DNA from 2 places in the Brevibacillus sp. NL20B1 genome. Region 1 is predicted to be linked to the other one. Evidence: predicted binding sites of a transcription regulator. Region 1 holds the regulator's gene; the other holds the start of a gene.

Evidence for each region. Region 1 encodes NrdR, which represses ribonucleotide reductase genes. Its sites were predicted from a motif close to AACACNATATATNGTGTT; they were not measured.
Region 2: a site for NrdR is predicted at 2,364-2,381, ahead of nrdJ (ribonucleoside-triphosphate reductase, adenosylcobalamin-dependent). Genes of this name have one in related genera too.

The regions. Positions count from the first base shown of each region.
Region 1 covers NZ_JAGTPT010000026.1:60,541-65,612, reverse strand. The annotation lists gene KDN35_RS16320 (HD-GYP domain-containing protein) at 1-947, opposite strand, end outside; gene nrdR (transcriptional regulator NrdR) at 1,086-1,562, shown strand; gene KDN35_RS16310 (replication initiation and membrane attachment family protein) at 1,726-3,177, shown strand; gene dnaI (primosomal protein DnaI) at 3,184-4,122, shown strand; gene KDN35_RS16300 (YdcF family protein) at 4,104-4,736, opposite strand; tRNA gene KDN35_RS16295 (tRNA-Ala) at 5,033-5,072, shown strand, end outside.
Region 2 covers NZ_JAGTPT010000005.1:13,805-27,976, reverse strand. The annotation lists gene pfkA (6-phosphofructokinase) at 1-312, shown strand, start outside; gene pyk (pyruvate kinase) at 355-2,109, shown strand; gene nrdJ (ribonucleoside-triphosphate reductase, adenosylcobalamin-dependent) at 2,478-4,733, shown strand; gene KDN35_RS05000 (acyl-CoA thioesterase) at 4,886-5,317, shown strand; gene KDN35_RS04995 (FxsA family protein) at 5,319-5,717, shown strand; gene ytvI (sporulation integral membrane protein YtvI) at 5,762-6,886, opposite strand; gene citZ (citrate synthase) at 7,241-8,353, shown strand; gene icd (NADP-dependent isocitrate dehydrogenase) at 8,500-9,783, shown strand; gene mdh (malate dehydrogenase) at 9,855-10,793, shown strand; gene KDN35_RS04970 (response regulator transcription factor) at 11,052-11,747, shown strand; gene pnpS (two-component system histidine kinase PnpS) at 11,763-13,532, shown strand; gene phoU (phosphate signaling complex protein PhoU) at 13,678-14,172, shown strand, end outside.

The sequences.
Region 1 (5,072 bases):
ACGACGCCCACCTCGCCGGTGTTCAGCACGACGCTGCTGCCGATCGGGAAGACGGCGATGTGCTTGCTGAAGGCTTTGATCAGATGATGCTCAAACAGGTGTCCACCCGCTCCGAAGAGGTATTCCAGCGCGTCCTGCGGCATGTACCGTTTGCGCCATGGGCGTGGAGACGTGAGCGAATCGTAGACGTCACAGATGCCGACGATCTGCGCGTACTCGTGAATGTTCTTGCCTTTCAACCCCTGCGGGTAGCCGCTGCCGTCCAACCGCTCGTGGTGCTGCAGGCAGACGTGTGCGGACAACAGCGAGATGTCATGCTGCTTGCGCAGGAGGTTGAATCCCAGCATGGTGTGCTGCTTGGCGATCTCCTGCTCTTCGTCGTTCCAGCGCTCCTGCTTTTGCAACAATTCCGGCGGCAGCTGCACCTTGCCGATGTCGTGAAGCATCGCGCCGATGCTCAAATCCATCAGTTGGCTGCGGCTGTAGCCTAGCGACATGCCGACTGCTGCCGCCAGCACCGCCACGTTGACCGAGTGATGGTAGAGCGAGGGAGAATGGGTAGAAATACTGGTCAGATGGAGCAAGAGCTGATGATTGCCCATCATGTCGTCCAAGATGGAATTGCATGCCTGCTGAAAGAGAAGCCCCATTTCGTTGAGCGAAACCTTTCGGGCCAGCTTGTTCGAGTTGGTGATTTGCTTGACAGTTTTGACAATCGCTTCAACGGCAGTCTGGCGGGTTTCCGGCCGGATGACCTCCTCCACGACGATGTCTTCCGTACGCTCGTCTTCTACGTACAGCGAGTCGATGCCGGCGCGGGTCAGCCCATTAATCAGCCGTTCCGTAAGGGTGACGCCTACCCCTAGTAACGTTTTCCCATCTTCGGTAAAGATCGTACGGCCCACCTTCATCCCCGGGCGGGCTTGTCTTACTGAAACTAAGCGCATAGGAATCCCTCCAACTTGTACTTAAATTTTACTCCAATTGGCTCAGACGTGAAATAGGTACAAGGATTGACTTGACTTCCGGCGGGAAATTGAGGGACACTGAATGAAAGTACCGTCATAATTGGAGTTGATTCCGCAATGCGCTGTCCGTTTTGCGATTACAATGGGACCAGGGTACTAGATTCCCGACCTTTTAACAATAACAAATCCATTCGCCGCCGGCGCGAATGTGAAAAATGTGAACGCCGCTTTACCACGTTTGAGGTGGTCGAGGAGACGCCGCTGTTGATTATTAAAAAAGACGGCACCCGTGAAGAATTTAGCCGGGAAAAGGTGCTTCGCGGCCTGGTGCGGGCCTGTGAAAAGCGGCCGGTGCCGCTGGAAGTGTTGGAGAATGTCGTCAACGAGATCGAAAAGGAACTGCGCAGCAGCGGCCTGTCGGAAATCCCCAGCAAGGACGTCGGGGAAAAAGTGATGGAGCGGCTGTACCACGTCGACGAAGTGGCCTATGTCCGATTCGCTTCCGTTTACCGTCAGTTCAAGGACATCAACGTGTTTATGAAGGAACTGGAAGAACTGCTGTCCCAGGCGCGCAAAACGGGGCAGGCGGAGTAAGGCAGCGGAGTGGGAAACCTATAATCAATCGGGTAGACGCCCTTGCGATGTGCAAGAGCGTCTTTCCTGCTGCCTTTTTTCCCCTTCATTCCGCTGTCGTATCTATCACCGGCCGGACATGATATAATAGGGAAACCAGACTAGTCAGGAAGGAAAAGGATCAATGCCTCGTCTCGTGTGGAACGAATTACTGCCGAAAGATCGATATCTGGTGCGGCTGGCACGTCCGCTCAGCTTTGCCGAAATGGGCTTCGTCACCCAGCTCTACCTGCCGATCATCGGTGTGGAGTCGTTTTCTCTCTACCAACTGCTGGTGCACGAGGTGCAGGAGGCGAACGGAGCGGCGGTGGAAAGCACGCATCGCAGTCTGATGCTGATGACCGACCTCTCGCTGGACCGCTTGCTGGCGGCGCGGGAGCGGCTGGAGGCACTGGGCCTTTTGGCTGTTCGCAGGCGGGAGAATCAGCAGCGGGACTATTTTTACGAATACCTGGTAAAACCGCCGCTGACGCCAAACGAGTTTTTTGCCGACTACGTGCTGTCCGTGATGCTATTGAACAAAATCGAAAACGTCCGCTTCCGGCAGCTGCGGCAGCGGTACGCCGACCCGCTGGGAGCCGCTCTGGAACAGGAGTACCCGGTGGCGGAGACGGTGACCAAGGATTTTTACGAAGTGTTTCAATCGTTAAAACCGTCCGAGTTGGAAGTGCACAAAGGATCGGAGCGGGAACAGTTTCTCGCACAGATGGAGACCCGCTATCCGGCGGCTCCGATGAAGTCGGATGTTGAAGCAGCGGTCCATCACCGGCTCAGTGCTTCCTCACTGCGCCACTACCTGCCGGACAACGCCTCACCGGACAAGGTTTTTTCCGGAGACAGCGTGGAGTTTTTGTACAAGCTGTTCCACTTCTATCAGCTGGACAGTTGGGGATTGGGGCAGGAACTGCGCGACTGGACCCTGTACAAACCGGACGGCAGCCTGGACAAGGATGTCCTGCGCAAGCGGCTGGTGCAGCGCTACACGGACGACAAGCTGCACCGCACACCGGCGACGTCTGCCCCGGGCGATGACGAGTGGGGGCCGGGCCGCCTGCCGGAACCGGGCAGCGAAGCGTTTGCCCGCGTCTGCCGGCAGCTCTCGCCCCTGTCCCTGTTGGAGCGGGTGGTAGGCGGCCGGGTGAGCCGGGTCTTTTTGGAACGGGCGGAAAATCTGGTGTTTGGCGACGGGCTGACCGTGGAGGTGGCCAATGCGCTGCTGCTTCACACGCTGCAGAGCATGCAGATGGAACTGCCCAAAGCCTACATGGAGACGATCCGCGACAGTTGGAAGGCGAAGCGGATCACGACCGTGGACGAAGCCGTGCGGCAGATCCTGGAGCGCGCCGACCAGCGGGCGCAGCACACGGAAAAGGCGAAGCGGCCGAAGCGGGAAACAGACACCGCTGTTCGCCGCAGCGGTCGCCCCATCCTGCAGGACAAGCTGCCTGCTTCCGTGGAATGGCAGCTTTCTCAGGAGCGCGAACCGCAGGAGACGGTCAAAGGTCAGTCCATCCAGGACGATCCCGAGTTGAAAACCATGTTGGAATCGCTGCGCAGACGGCAGAGAGGAGTGTGATGAGGGATGGAATCGATCAGCCAATTCATGCAGGAACTGGCCAAGCGGACGCCGCGCCACCTGCTGACGCCGGAGCAGCAGTTGGACAAGATGTTTCGCTCCTCCGCCTATTTGCAGTCGTTTCAACAGGCACACCCAGACTTGTCCCGCGACGACTACCTGCGGGCCCTGTCCGGCGTCTACACGGCGGTAAAGGAGCAGTACTGGTGTGAGCACTGTCCGGGACTGGAACAGTGCCCCAACTTGGTCAAGGGCCACCGGAGCCAGCTCAGCGTGAGAAACGGGGCCATCGTCAGCGCCATCTCTCCCTGCGACAAGCAGCAGGCGTATGAGGAAGACATGCGCCGCCGCCGCTTGATGCGCAGCTACTACGTCTCCGAGGAGACGATGGCCGCCAGCTTTGACCGGCTGGAACTGGACCAGGCAAACAGGGCGGCTGTGGCAGCGGCCATCCGGTTTTGCCAGACGGTCGGCAGCGGCGAACGGGTAAAGGGACTGTATCTGCACGGGCCGTTTGGCGTGGGCAAAAGCTACATCATGGGGGCGATCGCCCGCGAGCTGTCGGAGCGCAACATCGCTTCGCTCATGGTGTACGTGCCCGATTTTGTCCGTGAGATGAAGGATTCGCTGTCCGATCAGTCATACGCCGGCAAGCTGGAGCTTTTAAAGGAGGTGCCCGTGCTCATCCTGGACGACATCGGCGCCGAAAACCTCACCCCCTGGGTGCGCGATGAAGTGCTGGGCGTCATCCTCAACCAGCGTGTCAACAACCACCTGCCGACGCTGTTCACCTCCAACTACTCGCTGGAGGAATTGGAGGAGCATCTTTCCATCTCCAACGGCAACCGGATTGAACGAACAAAGGCGGCCCGCATCATGGAGCGGATCCGCCATTACGTGGACGTGTATTTGATCATGCGCAAGAATCAGCGCATCGAAAGCTGACTCCCCAGATACGTAAGCCGCCATTTGGTGTACGCCAGCACCTCTCGCACCAAGTGATACGGCCTGTACATCACGTTGGACTTCGTCCCGACGGGGTGGGCGGATATGCCCAGCGCTCGCGTCATGTCCATCGCCCGGGCGAGGTGATAGTCGTGGCTGACGACGAGCGCGTTGTGCAGGCCGTTTTGCTGCATGATCTGCCGGCTGAACAGCAGGTTTTCATACGTGTTGGTCGCCTCGGATTCCATCAGGATGCGGTCGGCCGGCACGCCCTGCTCCACCAGGTAATTGCGCATGACCTGAGCCTCTGTCACGCCTTTGCCGTCACCCAGTCCGCCCGAGACGATCAGGGTGGGCACGTATCCTTCCCGGTATAACTGCAGTGCCAAATCCAGCCGCTCCCGCAGCCCCGGACTGGGCTGGTCTCCCCACACGGCCGCTCCCAGCACGATGGCCACGTCCGCTTTTTGCGGTGCAGCGCTGCGGCTCGTCTGATCGATCCGCCACAAAACGTAACCCGCCCACAGCGCGGCCGCCGCCAGGCAGACGGCTGCCCAGATGCGCAGGTGTTTTTTCCAGGGGTGTACGATTGGGATGGATGATGTCGGTATCATGAGTATCCTCCGGTTGCCAAGGATTTGTGAGCGTTTCGGATGATCTGTTCGCAATCCGCTTGTCCATCGTGTTCTCGGTCGGTGTGCGTATGCCGTGCAGCAGTCAGCCGAGTGTGTTCCTATGTACATATACGGAAGAGATGGCCCGTCCGTTACGCTTGGTGGGTGCATGCAGGGCAGTGCGTTTCGTCAGGGTGAAAAATTTTTTTAAAATCCTATTGATCTTTGAAGACAGCATGTGCTATAATCAATCTCGTGGTAAGGAACGAGATGTTCCAAAGAAAACAACGAGATACGGGGCATTAGCTCAGCTGGGAGAGCGCTACACTGGCAGTG
Region 2 (14,172 bases), on a different contig from region 1:
ATCATCATCGTGGCGGAAGGCGTCGGCAGCGCTGCCACCTACGCAGAGGAAATCAAGCAGCGGACCGGCTGGGAAACCAGGGTGACCGTGCTCGGCCACATCCAGCGGGGCGGTTCGCCGACTGCGTTTGACCGCATGCTGGCCAGCCGCATGGGGGCGGCGGCCGTTGACCTGCTGTTGGAAGGAAAGCGGGACCGAATGGTCGGCATCCGCAACAACCAGATCGTCGACGTCGATTTCAAGGATGCGTTGGCGCAAAAGCACCAGCTCGACTTGTCCATCTATCAGTTGGCGCGCACGCTGTCCATTTAGTACGGCGTATATTGACAGCTTGTTTCATAGGAGGGACGCACAGTGCTGCGTAAGGCGAAAATCGTATGTACCATCGGACCGGCGAGCGAGTCGGTCGAGACTCTGAAAAAACTGATCCACGCCGGCATGAACGTGGCCCGGCTCAACTTTTCCCACGGTTCCCACGAGGAGCATGCCGCCCGGATCGCCAACATCCGGCAGGCGGCCCGGGAGACGGGCAAGCAGGTGGCCATCCTGCTGGATACCAAGGGACCGGAAATCCGCACCGGCACGCTGGCCGTGGATGCAGTGGAACTGCAGGAGGGCCAGACGATCGTGCTGACCACAGAGGACGTGCCCGGCACGGCGGAACGCATCTCGATCACCTATGCCGATCTGCCGCGCGACGTGAAGAAGGGCGACACGATCCTGATCGACGACGGGCTGATCGGTCTGACCGTGGAAGCGGTAGAGGGGCATGAGATCATCTGCCGCATCAAGAACGGCGGCACGCTGAAAAGCAAAAAGGGCGTCAACGTGCCGGGCGTCAAGATCAACCTGCCGGGGATTACGGAAAAGGATGCACAGGATATCGAATTCGGCATCCGGCAGGGCGTCGATTTTATCGCTGCCTCGTTTGTGCGCAAGGCCGCCGACATCCTGGAGATTCGCGAAATTCTGGAACGCCACGGCGTTCACATTGACATCATCGCCAAGATTGAGAACGAGGAAGGCGTGGACAACGTAGACGAAATTCTCGCCGTTTCCGACGGACTGATGGTGGCCCGCGGCGACCTGGGCGTGGAAATTCCGGCGGAGGAAGTGCCGCTGGTGCAGAAAAAACTGATCAAGAAGTGCAACGAATTAGGCAAACCGGTCATCACCGCGACGCAGATGCTCGACTCGATGCAGCGCAATCCTCGCCCCACCCGGGCGGAGGCAAGCGACGTGGCCAACGCCATCTTTGACGGCACGGACGCGATCATGCTCTCCGGCGAAACGGCAGCCGGCAAATATCCGGTAGAGTCGGTGGAGACGATGAACCGGATTGCGCTCAGAGCGGAGCAGGAACTGAATTACCGGGAGATTTTGTACAACCAGGCTGTGCAAAAGCAGGTGACCATTACAGACGCGATCAGCCAGGCCGTGGCCAACGCCGCGCTCGACCTGGATGCGGCGGCCATCATCACGGCGACGGAGAGCGGTCATACCGCGCGCATGGTCTCCAAGTACCGTCCCAAAGCGCCGATCGTCGCAGTTACGCCGCACGCTGAAGTGGTGCGCCGTCTCGCGCTCGTCAACGGGGTCTACCCGGTGCTTGGACCAATGGCCAATACGACTGACGAAATGCTGGAGCTGTCCGTGCAGCAGTCGCTGGAGGCGGGGTATGTCCGCCACGGTGATCTCGTGGTCATCACGGCGGGCGTGCCGGTGCGTGAAGTAGGCACCACCAACCTGATGAAAATTCACGTCATCGGCGACATTGTGGCGAAGGGACAAGGCATCGGGCGCAAGGTGGTGACCGGCCGGGTCGTGGTTGCACGCTCGGCGAAGGAAGCGCTGGAGAAGATGCGGGAAGGCAGCATCCTCGTGACGATTGGAACGGAATCGGACATGATCGGCGCATTTGAAAAGGCGGGCGCGGTCATTACCGAAGAGGGCGGACTCACCTCTCACGCCGCCATTGTCGGGCTTAACCTCAACGTCCCGGTCATCGTCGGCGTCACGCGTGCTACGGAACTGCTGAAAGACGGTCAAATCGTCACAGTCGACTCCGAACGCGGCCACATTTACACTGGACATGCCCGGGTGCTGTAAAGAATTGCTATAAATACCCTGAATCTGGGAGGGGGATGGAACGCGTCCCCCTCGTTTTGTCATGCCGCTTTTTCGATATGCCTTATCGTTCTGCCCTGTCCATACTGCACGGTGGACAGGGCGGTTTTCTTTTCGGGCACGCTAAGTGCAGGAGGGGGGCTGAAAAACGACAAAAAATCTGCTAAAATGAGGACTTCGTGAGCGTGTTTTCTCCCGGCAGGCGAACAGCCTTGTCAAGTCCCTTTTTTCACAAAAACACTACATATTGTGTTGTCGAAAAATATTGCACACAACATATAGAAAAAACTATTGAGTTTTTGCGGGAAAAGGGGTTAACTAGAGATGATAGTATTGAAGGAGGAACCGACATGTTGGCTACAGAGACGAGAACCCGTTTTTTGCGGGATGAATTTCTGGACCGTTACCCCGATTTCCCGCCGCACATGAATGCACTGGGACAATTCGTTTATTATCGGACGTATTCCCGTTTTCTTCCGGAAAAAGGCAGACGGGAGACTTGGAAAGAAACCTGTCGCCGTTCGGTGGATTACAATATCAAGCTGGCCTATCAGCATCTGCAAAAGATTGGGCTGACCCCTGATCTGCAGGAACTGGAGAAGGAAGCGGAAGGACTGTTTGACAACATGTTCAATCTCAGACAGTTCCTGTCCGGCCGCACCCTCTGGGTGGGCGGAGCGGAAAACGGCGTAGCTGATTTGTATCCGCTGGCCAATTTCAACTGTTCATTCCTGAACATCAAATCCTGGGAGGATCTGTGCGACCTGTTCTACCTGCTGTTGGTGGGAACAGGCGTCGGCTTCAAGTGCACGAAGGAGATGGCGGCAGGACTCTCGCCGATCCGCACCAATGTTACCCTGCTTTCCTCGGAGTACAAGCCCCTGCCCAAACACCAGCGGCTGGAGCGCTCCGAACTGAAAGTGCTGGAAAACGGCTTTGCCAAAATCTACGTCGGTGACAGCAAGGAAGGCTGGGTCGAGTCGCTGCGCCTCTACCTGGACATCCTGACGAAAAAGGAATATGAGCACATCCATACTGTGAAAATCTCCTACAACAGCGTCCGCCCCAAAGGGGAGCGGCTGAAGCGCTTCGGCGGTACGGCCAGCGGCCACGAACCGCTTCGCGAAATGTTTGAGGGCATCGACAAGGTGCTGAAAAACAAAATCGATCCGTATCTGGAGCCAATTGAAAGCGACGAGAAGGGCTACGGAAAGGTGCGTCCGATCCACATTCTCGACATCGGCAACTTGATCGGAGCCAACGTCGTGGTGGGGGGCGTACGCCGTACGGCGGAGATCTTCCTGTTTGACCATGACGACTATGAGTGCCTGTTTGCCAAATACGGCATCAACGGATTTTGGACAGAAGAGCAGCTCGCTCATCACCGCATGGTGGGCGAACTGTTGGGCGATCGGAAGCCGTCCTGGTTTGACACGATTCAAAAGGTGGGAGACGGCCGCTTTGGACTGGATCATCGCCGCATGTCCAACAACTCCATTGCCTTCACGAAACAGCCGAGCCGGGAATTTTTGCACCTCGTCTTTACGATGATGCAGATGGAAGGCGAGCCGGGCTTCATCAACCTGGAAGAGGCCAACCGGCGCCGTCCTAACGCGGAGGGGCTCAACCCGTGTGCGGAAATTCTGCTCGACTCCTACGGCGTGTGCAACCTGACCACCGTCAATCTGGTGCAGTTCGTCAAGGAAAGACCGGATGGCTCCAAATACCTGGATCTGGACGGCCTGTTGGACGCGCAGCGCAGATCGGCCCGCGCCGGACTGCGCATGACGCTGGTGACGCTGGAACTGCCTCACTGGGACAGGGTGCAGCAGCGTGACCGTCTGCTCGGCACGTCGCTGACCGGAGTAAAGGACGCCATCGCTTCGCTCGGATACACCGAGGAGCAGGAGGTGGAACTGCTTCGTCTGCTCGGTAAAGCTGCGCGTGAGGAAGCAAATCGCTACGCATACGAGCTGCGCGTCAACGCGCCGCTGTTGGTGACCACGGTGAAGCCGGAGGGCACGCTCTCCCAGGTGGCCGGCGGTGTATCCAGCGGTCTGCACTGGTCCCACTCGCCGTACTACATCCGCCGCATTCGGATCAACGCCGAAGATCCGCTGGCAAAAGCGGTTCAGGCGTTGGGCTGGAGAGTCCATCCGGAAGTGGGCACGCCGGGCGACACCCACGAGGAGCGCATGGCCAACGCCCGTACGCTGGTGATCGACTTTCCGGTGGCTTCCGGAGCCAAGGAGACCAAGGAACAGGTCAGCGCCAGACGGCAGTTTGAGACCTATTTCCGCTTCCAGAAAGAGTATACGGAGCACAACTCCTCCAACACGATTACGGTTCGGCCGGAAGAGTGGGGCGAGGTGGAAGAGATCGTCTACTCCAACTGGGACAACTTCGTCGGTGTGTCGTTCCTGCAGCTCGACGGGGGCACGTACCAGCTTGCTCCGTACGAAGCCTGCACCAAAGAGGAGTACGAAGCGCTGAAAGCGTCGATGAAGCCGTTTGACCCGGCCATCCTGCAGCAGTTTGAGAACGGCGGCGATTCCGACCTGGTGACGGCGGAATCGTGCGAAGGCGGCGCGTGCCCGATCCGCTAACGCCCCCGTATTACAGCAACCAAAACCGGAGAAGAAACGAACTGCTTCGTTCTTCGCCGGTTTTTTTGTCCGTCCGCAAGGGAAAGGAGGCGGCGGAAAGCAGGTTTTATCGCAGGACTGTGGTACAATAACAGGAGAAAGGGGCGGTTGCATTGAGTGCGGTTGTACATACTCACCGACTGCAGGTGAGGTACGGCGAAACGGATCAGATGGGCGTGGTCTATCACGCCAACTATCTGACCTGGTTTGAAGTGGGGCGGACGGAGTTTCTTCGCCACTCGGGGCTAACCTATCGCGAGTTGGAGGAAAAAGGGGTGCTGCTGCCGGTCGCGGAGGCGACGCTTCGGTACAAGCTGCCGGCGCGGTACGATGACTGGGTGGAAATACGCACGCGGATCGAAGAGCTGACGCCGGTGCGGCTGACATTTGCCTACGAGGTGTACCGCATCCCGGACGAGACGCTGCTGGTGTCCGGCAAAACGATGCACGCCTTCACGACGCCGACGATGAAACCGATTCGTCTCTCCCGTGCGGAACCGGACGTCTATGCCTGGCTCCTGGCTCAGTACGAAGGAGGAGCGTAGCATGCTGTTTCGCATCCTTGTGGTCTTGTTTGTCGTCGTGCCGGCGATTGAGCTGTGGGGTCTGATCGCGGTAGGCAAAGTGATTGGCGGCTGGAACACGGTGGCGCTGGTGATCCTGACCGGACTGGTTGGCGCCTGGCTGGCCAAACGGCAGGGCATGCAGGTGCTTCGGCTGCTGCAGCTCCAGCTCTCGCGCGGCCAGATGCCGACGGAAGCGCTGATCGACGGCGCGCTCATTCTCGCGGGTGGAGTGCTGCTGTTGGCGCCGGGCTTTTTCACCGACCTGTTCGGGCTGTTGTTTCTCATCCCCTACACGCGGTTAATCGTGCGCCATCTCTTGAAGCGCTGGCTCTGGTCGCTCATCTCCAGCGGCCGCGTGCACATCCTTTTCCGCAGGTAAATCGGCGCCAAGACACGAAAAAAAGGAGGAATGGCGCCTCCTTTTTACGTGCCCTTGATGTATCGCCAGATGTCGGAAAAGACGTCCGCCTTCACCAGTGCATTGATCAGCACAAGTGAGACGGGACCGATGATCAGCCCGAGAAAGCCGAACAGTTTCAGGCCCACGAACAGGGCGACCAGCGTCAGCAGTGGGTCGAGACCGACGTTTTCCGCCACCACCTTGGGTTCGATGATCTGACGGAAAATCAACACAATCGCGTAGAGGATCGACAAGCCGATCACCAGGCTGTAGTTGCCTTTGAAAAAGAGATAGACAATCCAGGGGATAAAGACCGTCCCTGTGCCCAGATACGGAAGCAGATCCACCAGACCGGTGATCAGCCCGATGGTGATGGCGTATTCGACGCGCAGGATCAACAGGCCGACAATCACGATCGCGGCGGTGAGCGAAATCAGCGTCAGCTGCGCCTTGCCAAAGCCGAACAGCGCGGCTTTCAGGTCTTTGAAAATCTGATTCAGCCGTTTGTTTACGCCCTTTGGCATAAGGCGGCGGAAGCGCGCTTCCCAGAGGAAGAAGTCCTTGGCAATGAAGAAGGCGCCCAAGATCGAAATCACCAGCACAGTCGCCAGGTTCGGCAGCGAGAGGAGCAGGTTTTTCAGCCCTTCCAGGAACTGCACGATCAGGTGCTGACCGGCCTGGGTGATCGAGGTGATCCCTTTGCCCACGGTGCTGTCGATCTTTTCCTTGTAACTGGGGTCTAGCTGCTCGTAGAACCATTGCACCTGGTTGTACAACCCCATCAGGAAGTCTTGGGAGATCGTCCGCTGCAGGTACGTGCCCAGCTCGTTGGCAAACCCGGGCAGCTGTCTGGCCAGTTCCCCGATCTCGACGACCGTCTCGGTGACGACCAGGGTGACGACGCCGGCGGTAAGCACCATCAGCAGAAGCAGCGCGACGGTCACCGACAGCCAACGGGGGATCCGAGCCTTTTTCGTCAGATAGGTGACCGGTCGGTGGATGATCAGCGCGATGACTAACGAGATGAGAAATGGGTAAAGTAAGGGTAATGCAAATTGGGTCAGCTTGAAGCCCGCGTACACGAGCAGACAGACCCAGATTAATCGAAGCAGTTGAAAGAGGCGTTCCACCCAGTTTTCCCGATTCAAACGCGTTCTCCTTTCTGGCCCCAAGGGGACGGCGAACTTCCATGTACCTATTATGCAGCATGCTTTCCGGGGCTGACAAGTTTTGGCTGGACCTTGCGCTTTCCGGGCAAGTTGTACTTTTTTCATTCACAAAATCGCTATAATCTTTTATAATTGTGTCGAATTACGGTTGGATTCTTTTTATTGCCATGCAGTTGCAAGGCCATCCGGTCTCTCCTCCTCTTTCGGCCCGACGAGAAAGCGAATGATGAACCTCAGCACTTCATTCACAGCGGAGGGGGGTAGTAAAAAGAACCGCCCCTACTTCATCCTGACAACTTCATAATAGCTTAGAGTGGAAAAGGAGAGAGTTACATGACAGCTACTCGTGGACTGGAAGGCGTTGTTGCCGCTCAATCTTCGATCTGTTCCATCGTCGACGGTGTGCTCAGCTACGGAGGCATCAACATCGACGAACTCGCTGAAAACGCTACCTTTGAAGAAGTCGTATACCTGCTCTGGCATGGAGCCCTACCGAAGCGCGATCAGCTGGAGGCTTTGAAAAAGCAGTTGGGTGAAAATGCTGCGGTGCCGAAAGAAGTCATCGACAGCATCCGCACTTATCCGAAAGGCGTACACCCCATGGCGGCGTTGCGCACAGCTGTCTCTTCGCTAGCGCTCTACGACCAAGAGGCGCAGGACATGTCTCCGGAGGCCAACTACCGCAAGTCGATTCGACTGGTGGCACAAACTCCTACCCTGGTGGCAGCGTTTGCGCGAATCCGCAAGGGACTGGAGCCGGTTGCCCCCAATCCGTCTTACAGCATCGCGAAAAACTTCCTGTACATGTTGACGGGGGAAGAACCGTCGGAGACGGCCGTGAAGGCATTTGACGTTGCGCTGATTCTGCACGCAGATCACGAGTTCAACGCGTCTACGTTCTCCGCGCGCGTCACTGTCGCAACTCTGACTGACATCTACTCCGGCATCGTCTCTGCCATCGGCACGCTGAAAGGGCCGCTCCACGGCGGCGCAAACGAAGCGGTGGCAGCCATGCTGGCGGAAATTGGCACCATCGACAACGTGGAATCCTACATCCGCAAAAAACTGGACAACAAGGAAAAGATCATGGGCTTCGGACACCGCGTGTACAAGGACGGCGACCCGCGTGCCAAGTGGCTGAAACAAATGTCCAAAGAGCTGACGGCACAAGTGGGCCGTTCCGACCTCTACGAGATGTCCGTCAAAATCGAAGAAATGGTAACCGGCGAAAAAGGCCTGAAGCCGAACGTCGATTTCTACTCCGCGTCTGTTTACACCTCGCTCGGACTGGAAAGCGACCTGTTCACGCCGATCTTTGCCATCAGCCGCATGTCCGGTTGGACCGCGCACATCATGGAGCAGTATGAAAACAACCGCCTGATCCGTCCGCGCGCTGACTACACCGGACCGGTCAACCGGCATTACGTGCCGATCGACCAGCGCTAAGACCTTTGCTTTTCCGAGCGTGGAGGAGGCGGCCGCCAAAGCGGTGCGACACTCCTGAGCGCAAGCTTGAGAACTACCACGTCGCGTGGTAGTTCTCCTACGTCTGGAAATATCTTTCACTACTTTTTCACACTGGAGGGATTCTTGTGTTTAAAACCCTGTCGCAGCCTGCTGCCGGTGAAAAAATCACGGTAGACAACGGAAAACTGGTGGTTCCCAACAACCCGATCATCCCGTTCATCGAAGGTGACGGTACCGGTCCCGACATCTGGAAAGCGGCTGTCCGCGTACTGGATGCGGCCGTGGAAAAGGCGTACAAAGGCGAAAAGAAAATCGCCTGGTTTGAGGTATATGCAGGAGAAAAAGCGTTCAACCAATTCGGCGAGTGGTTGCCGGAGGATACCCTGACTGCTGTTCGCGAATACCTGATCGCAATCAAGGGTCCGCTCACCACGCCGGTCGGCGGCGGCATCCGCTCCATCAACGTGGCACTGCGCCAGGAGCTGGACCTGTACGCGTGCGTGCGTCCGGTTCGCTACTTCCAAGGCGTTCCGTCTCCGGTGAAACATCCTGAATTGACTGATATGGTCATTTTCCGCGAAAACACCGAGGATATCTATGCCGGTGTCGAGTGGGCGGAAGGCACCCCGGAAGTGAAAAAGGTTATCGAATTCCTGCAAAAGGAAATGGGCGTGAAAAAAATCCGCTTCCCGGAAACCTCCGGTATCGGCATCAAGCCGGTTTCCAAAGAGGGGACCGAACGTCTGGTGCGCGCGGCAATCAACTACGCGCTGGCCAACAAGCGCAAATCCGTCACGCTGGTGCACAAAGGCAACATCATGAAGTTCACCGAAGGCGCGTTCAAAAACTGGGGCTACGAACTGGCTGAGCGCGAATTTGGCGACAAAGTGTTCACCTGGGCACAATACGACCGCATCAAAGCGGAAGGCGGCGACGCTGACAAGGCGCAAAAAGAAGCAGAAGCAGCAGGCAAAATCATCGTAAAAGACGTGATTGCCGACGCGTTCCTGCAGCAAATCCTGACCCGTCCGGCTGAGTACGATGTCGTGGCTACACTCAACCTGAACGGCGACTACATCTCCGACGCACTGGCAGCGCAAGTGGGCGGCATCGGTATCGCACCTGGCGCCAACATCAACTACCTGACCGGCCATGCCGTATTTGAGGCAACCCACGGTACTGCTCCGAAATACGCAGGTCTGGACAAGGTAAACCCGTCTTCCGTCATCCTGTCCGGCGAAATGATGCTGCGTCACCTGGGCTGGAACGAAGCGGCAGACCTGATCATTTCCTCCATGGAAAAAACCATCTCCGCGAAGACCGTAACCTACGACTTCGCTCGTCTGATGGAAGGCGCAACTGAGCTGAAATGCTCCGAGTTTGCCGATGCCCTGATCAAAAACATGTAATCAATCCAACAGAGATGTAAGCGAGACGATCACCGGCTTTTGCACTTCAAAATAATTGGAGGCGAACCAATATGGCATTCCAACGCAAAAAAATCGCTGTCATCGGCAGCGGCTTTACCGGTGCTACCACGGCATTCATCCTGGCGCAAAAAGAACTGGGAGACATCGTGCTGGTTGACATTCCGCAACTGGAAAACCCGACCAAGGGGAAAGCGCTGGACATGATGGAATCCTCGCCGGTGCTGGGCTTTGACGCCAACATCACCGGTACGGCCAACTACGCTGACATCAAAGATGCCGACCTCGTGATCATCACTGCAGGCATTGCGCGTAAACCGGGCATGTCCCGCGACGACCTGGTGAACACCAACGCGGGCATCATGCGCTCCGTGGCTGAACAGGTGAAAACCTATGCGCCCAACTCCATCGTGATCGTGCTGTCCAACCCGGTAGACGCGATGACCTACACCTTCTTCAAAACGTCCGGGTTCCCGAAGGAGCGGGTCATCGGCCAATCCGGAGTGCTGGACACCGCCCGTTTCCGCACTTTCGTGGCGATGGAACTGAACGTCTCCGTAGAAGACGTAACCGGATTTGTGCTGGGCGGTCACGGGGATGACATGGTGCCGCTGGTGCGCTACTCCTACGCAGGCGGCATACCGTTGGAAAAACTGATCCCGAAAGATCGTCTGGATGCCATCGTGGAACGCACCCGCAAAGGCGGCGGCGAGATCGTCAATCTGCTGGGTAATGGCTCCGCTTACTATGCGCCGGCCGCTTCCCTGGTGCAAATGGCGGAAGCGATCCTGAAAGACAAGAAGCGCATTCTGCCGGCGATCGCCTACCTGGAAGGCGAATACGGATACAGCGACCTCTATCTGGGCGTACCGACCCTGCTGGGCGGAAACGGCCTGGAAAAAGTGATCGAGCTGGATCTGACGCCAGAAGAAAAAGCGGCGCTCGACAAATCTGTCCAATCGGTTCGCAACGTGATGAACGTGCTCAACTAACTAAGTGAGCAGTACGTCCGGCAAACCGGTATTCCCCTGTCAAGTGACAGAAGGTAAACAAGCCCTCAAGATGCCTGAGCTCGGTATTGTACCGGGCTCAGGTTATTTTTTGCAGACAAACTCCAGGCGGTTATTCTTTACTGAAAATTAACTTGTAAAGCTGTTTGGGCATCTGGCAGACTAAAATTGAGTTTTTTCGTTGTTTTGGTAAAGCTAGCTAGCGAGAGAAGGACGCAAAAACCTGGGGGGTACTGGCTTGTGACCAAAATTTTGGTTGTAGACGACGAAGTGTCGATTGTGAAGCTGCTGCAGTTTAATCTGGAAAAAGCGGGGTTTCAGGTAGTGACCGCGTACGACGGCAAACAGGCGTTGGACGTGATCAGAAGTGAACAGCCCGATTTTATCATACTGGACTTGATGCTGCCGAAAATGGACGGCATGGATGTGTGCAAGACGCTTAGGCAGGAGCGGAACAACACGCCGATTCTGATGCTGACCGCCAAGGACGACGAACTGGACAAAATTCTCGGCCTGGAACTGGGAGCGGACGATTACCTGACCAAGCCGTTCAGCCCGCGGGAAGTGATCGCCCGCGTCAAGGCGATCATGCGACGCGTCCAGACGGGGAACGAATCGGCGGCGGCGCTGGACGAAGTGATGCTGCAGTTTGGCGAGATCCGCATCTATCCGGAAAAATTCGAGGTGTACCGGCGGGACGACAAGGTGGAGTTGACGCCCAAGGAGTTTGAACTGCTCCACTACCTGGCCAGCCATCCCGGCCGCGTGCTGACCCGCGATCAACTGCTGAACGCGGTCTGGAACTACGATTTCATCGGGGACTCGCGCATTGTCGACGTCCATGTCAGCCATCTGCGCGAGAAGTTGGAGGACGACACGAAAAATCCCCGCTACATCAAAACGGTGCGCGGGTTGGGTTACAAACTGGAAGGATGACGGGAGGCCATTTCCTTGACGCGCTTTCGCATCAAACTGACCATGACCATTCTCGGACTCATCTCGCTGGTCCTTGTGCTGATGGGAACCTATTTTGCGAAGGTGTTGGAGCAATCCTACCTGCAGACGCTGCATGAACTGCTTTCCCGGGAGTCCAAACTGGTGGCCCAGGTAGTTCGCTCTCCCGAGGTCTTTTCCGACGTGAAGATGCTGGCTGACCGTGTGAGCCAGGTAGCCCCGGAAGAGGTGCGCCTTACGATTATCGACCGGACGGGGAGGGTGCTCTATGACAACAGCACACATAAGGAGGAGATGGAAAATCACGCCGACCGGCCGGAATATGTCGCGGCGCTGAACGGGGACATTGGCATTTCCCGCCGCTACAGCGAAACGATGGGCTACGACATGATGTACGTGGCCGTGCCTGTCAAAGAGGGAGACAAGACCATCGGGGCCGTCCGTTCCTCCATGTCGATGAAAGACATCACCGACACCGTCCACAACATGTGGTACAGCCTGCTTACGGGACTACTGGTGACGCTGGTAGTCGGGGCGATTGTCGTCTCGCGCATCTCCTACAGCATCATTCGCCCGATTGAGGAAATTACCCGGGTGGCCCGCAATATTACCCAGCGCCACTACGAAAGCCGGGTGCGGATCAAGTCCAATGACGAGATCGGCCAATTGGCGGGTGCCATCAACTTCATGGCCTCCAGCCTGGAACAGCAGATGTACGAAATCTCCGAAAATCAGCAACGCCTCACCGGCGTGCTTACCAACATGACCAGCGGGGTGATCTTCATCTCCGAAGAGCGGCGGATCATGCTGGTCAATCCGGCCGTTGAGAAGCTGCTCGGCACGTCCGGACACGATCTCGTCGGCCGGCTGCACATTGAGGCGAGCAAAAGTTTTGGGCTTAGCCAGTACATCGACCGCTGCCTGGACACGGGGGAAAAGTTCCGCCAGGAGGTGCACATCTACTACCCGCAGGAACGCATCCTGGACGTGAGCTTTGCGCCGTACATCAACTTCAAGGGAGAGGCAAAAGGTGTGGTTGTCGTCCTGCACGACATCACCGAGATTCGCCGCCTGGAGAAGATGCGCAGTGAATTTGTCGCCAATGTCTCGCACGAGCTCAGGACGCCGATCACGTCCATCAAGGGGTTTACCGAGACGCTCCTGGATGGCGCGATGCAGGATAAGGAAACCTGCCGCAATTTCCTGCAAATCATCTACGACGAAAGTGAGCGGCTGTACCGCATGATCCGCGATGTTCTCGACCTCTCCAAGATCGAGCAGAAGCGCATCCAACTGCAGATGACCCCGGTCCATGTGCAGGAGCTGATCGCCTCGACGGCCGCAATCGTGCAGGAGCAGGTGAACCGCAAGCGGTTGTCGCTCACCCTGCCGGACCCGGAGCCGGCGGTCTGGCTGACGACGGACAAGGACTGCCTGCAGCAGATCGTGCTCAACCTCATGTCCAACGCCTTGGCCTATACTCCGGAAGGCGGCTCTATCACGCTGCGCGTCAAACAGCTGGGGGCGCAGGTGCAGATTCAGGTGGAGGACACCGGCATCGGCATCCCGGAGCAGGACATCCCGCGCATCTTTGAACGGTTTTATCGCGTGGACAAGGCGCGCAGCCGGGATTCCGGCGGCACCGGCCTGGGGCTTGCCATCGTCAAGCACCTGGTGGAAAACCTGCATGGCCAGATCAGCGTGGAAAGCGTGGAAGGAAAGGGAACCACGTTTACGGTGACGCTGCCGTCAGAAGGATCAACGTAACGCGAGAGTCGAAGGGCTCTCGCTTTTTCTTTTGGCCGCCATGCTGTTTGCTGATATTTTACAACTTTACACTACGCTAACAATCTCTTCACTCCCTGTATACAATCCCCTTGTAGCATTGGGTGTACAGAATGGAGGGGAAGGTATGGCACGGCACGCATTTGAGGAACAACTGGATGTCCTGCACCGCAGCCTGATGTCCATGGGCACGCTGGTGGAGGAAGCCATCCACAAGGCGATCAAAAGTCTGGTCGAACGGGACGCGGATTTGGCCCAACAGGTTATTGAGCATGACACGATGATCAACGAACTGGAGCATCAGATCGAAATCGGCTGCTTTCGCCTGATCGCGCTGCAGCAGCCGGTGGGCAGCGACCTGCGCCGTTTGGGCACGATGCTGAAGCTGGTGACCGATTTGGAGCGGATGGGCGACCACGCTGTTGCCATCGCCAGGACGACGCGCCGGCTGATGGTGGAGCCGTACGTCAAGCCGCTGATCGACATTCCGCTGATGGCAGACCACGTCAAGGCCATGGTGCGAGACTGCCTGAACGCCTACATCACCCGCGACAAGGAAGCGGCCAGAGAAGTTGCCCTTCGCGACGACGCCGTCGACAAGCTGTTTTCGACGATTTTCCGC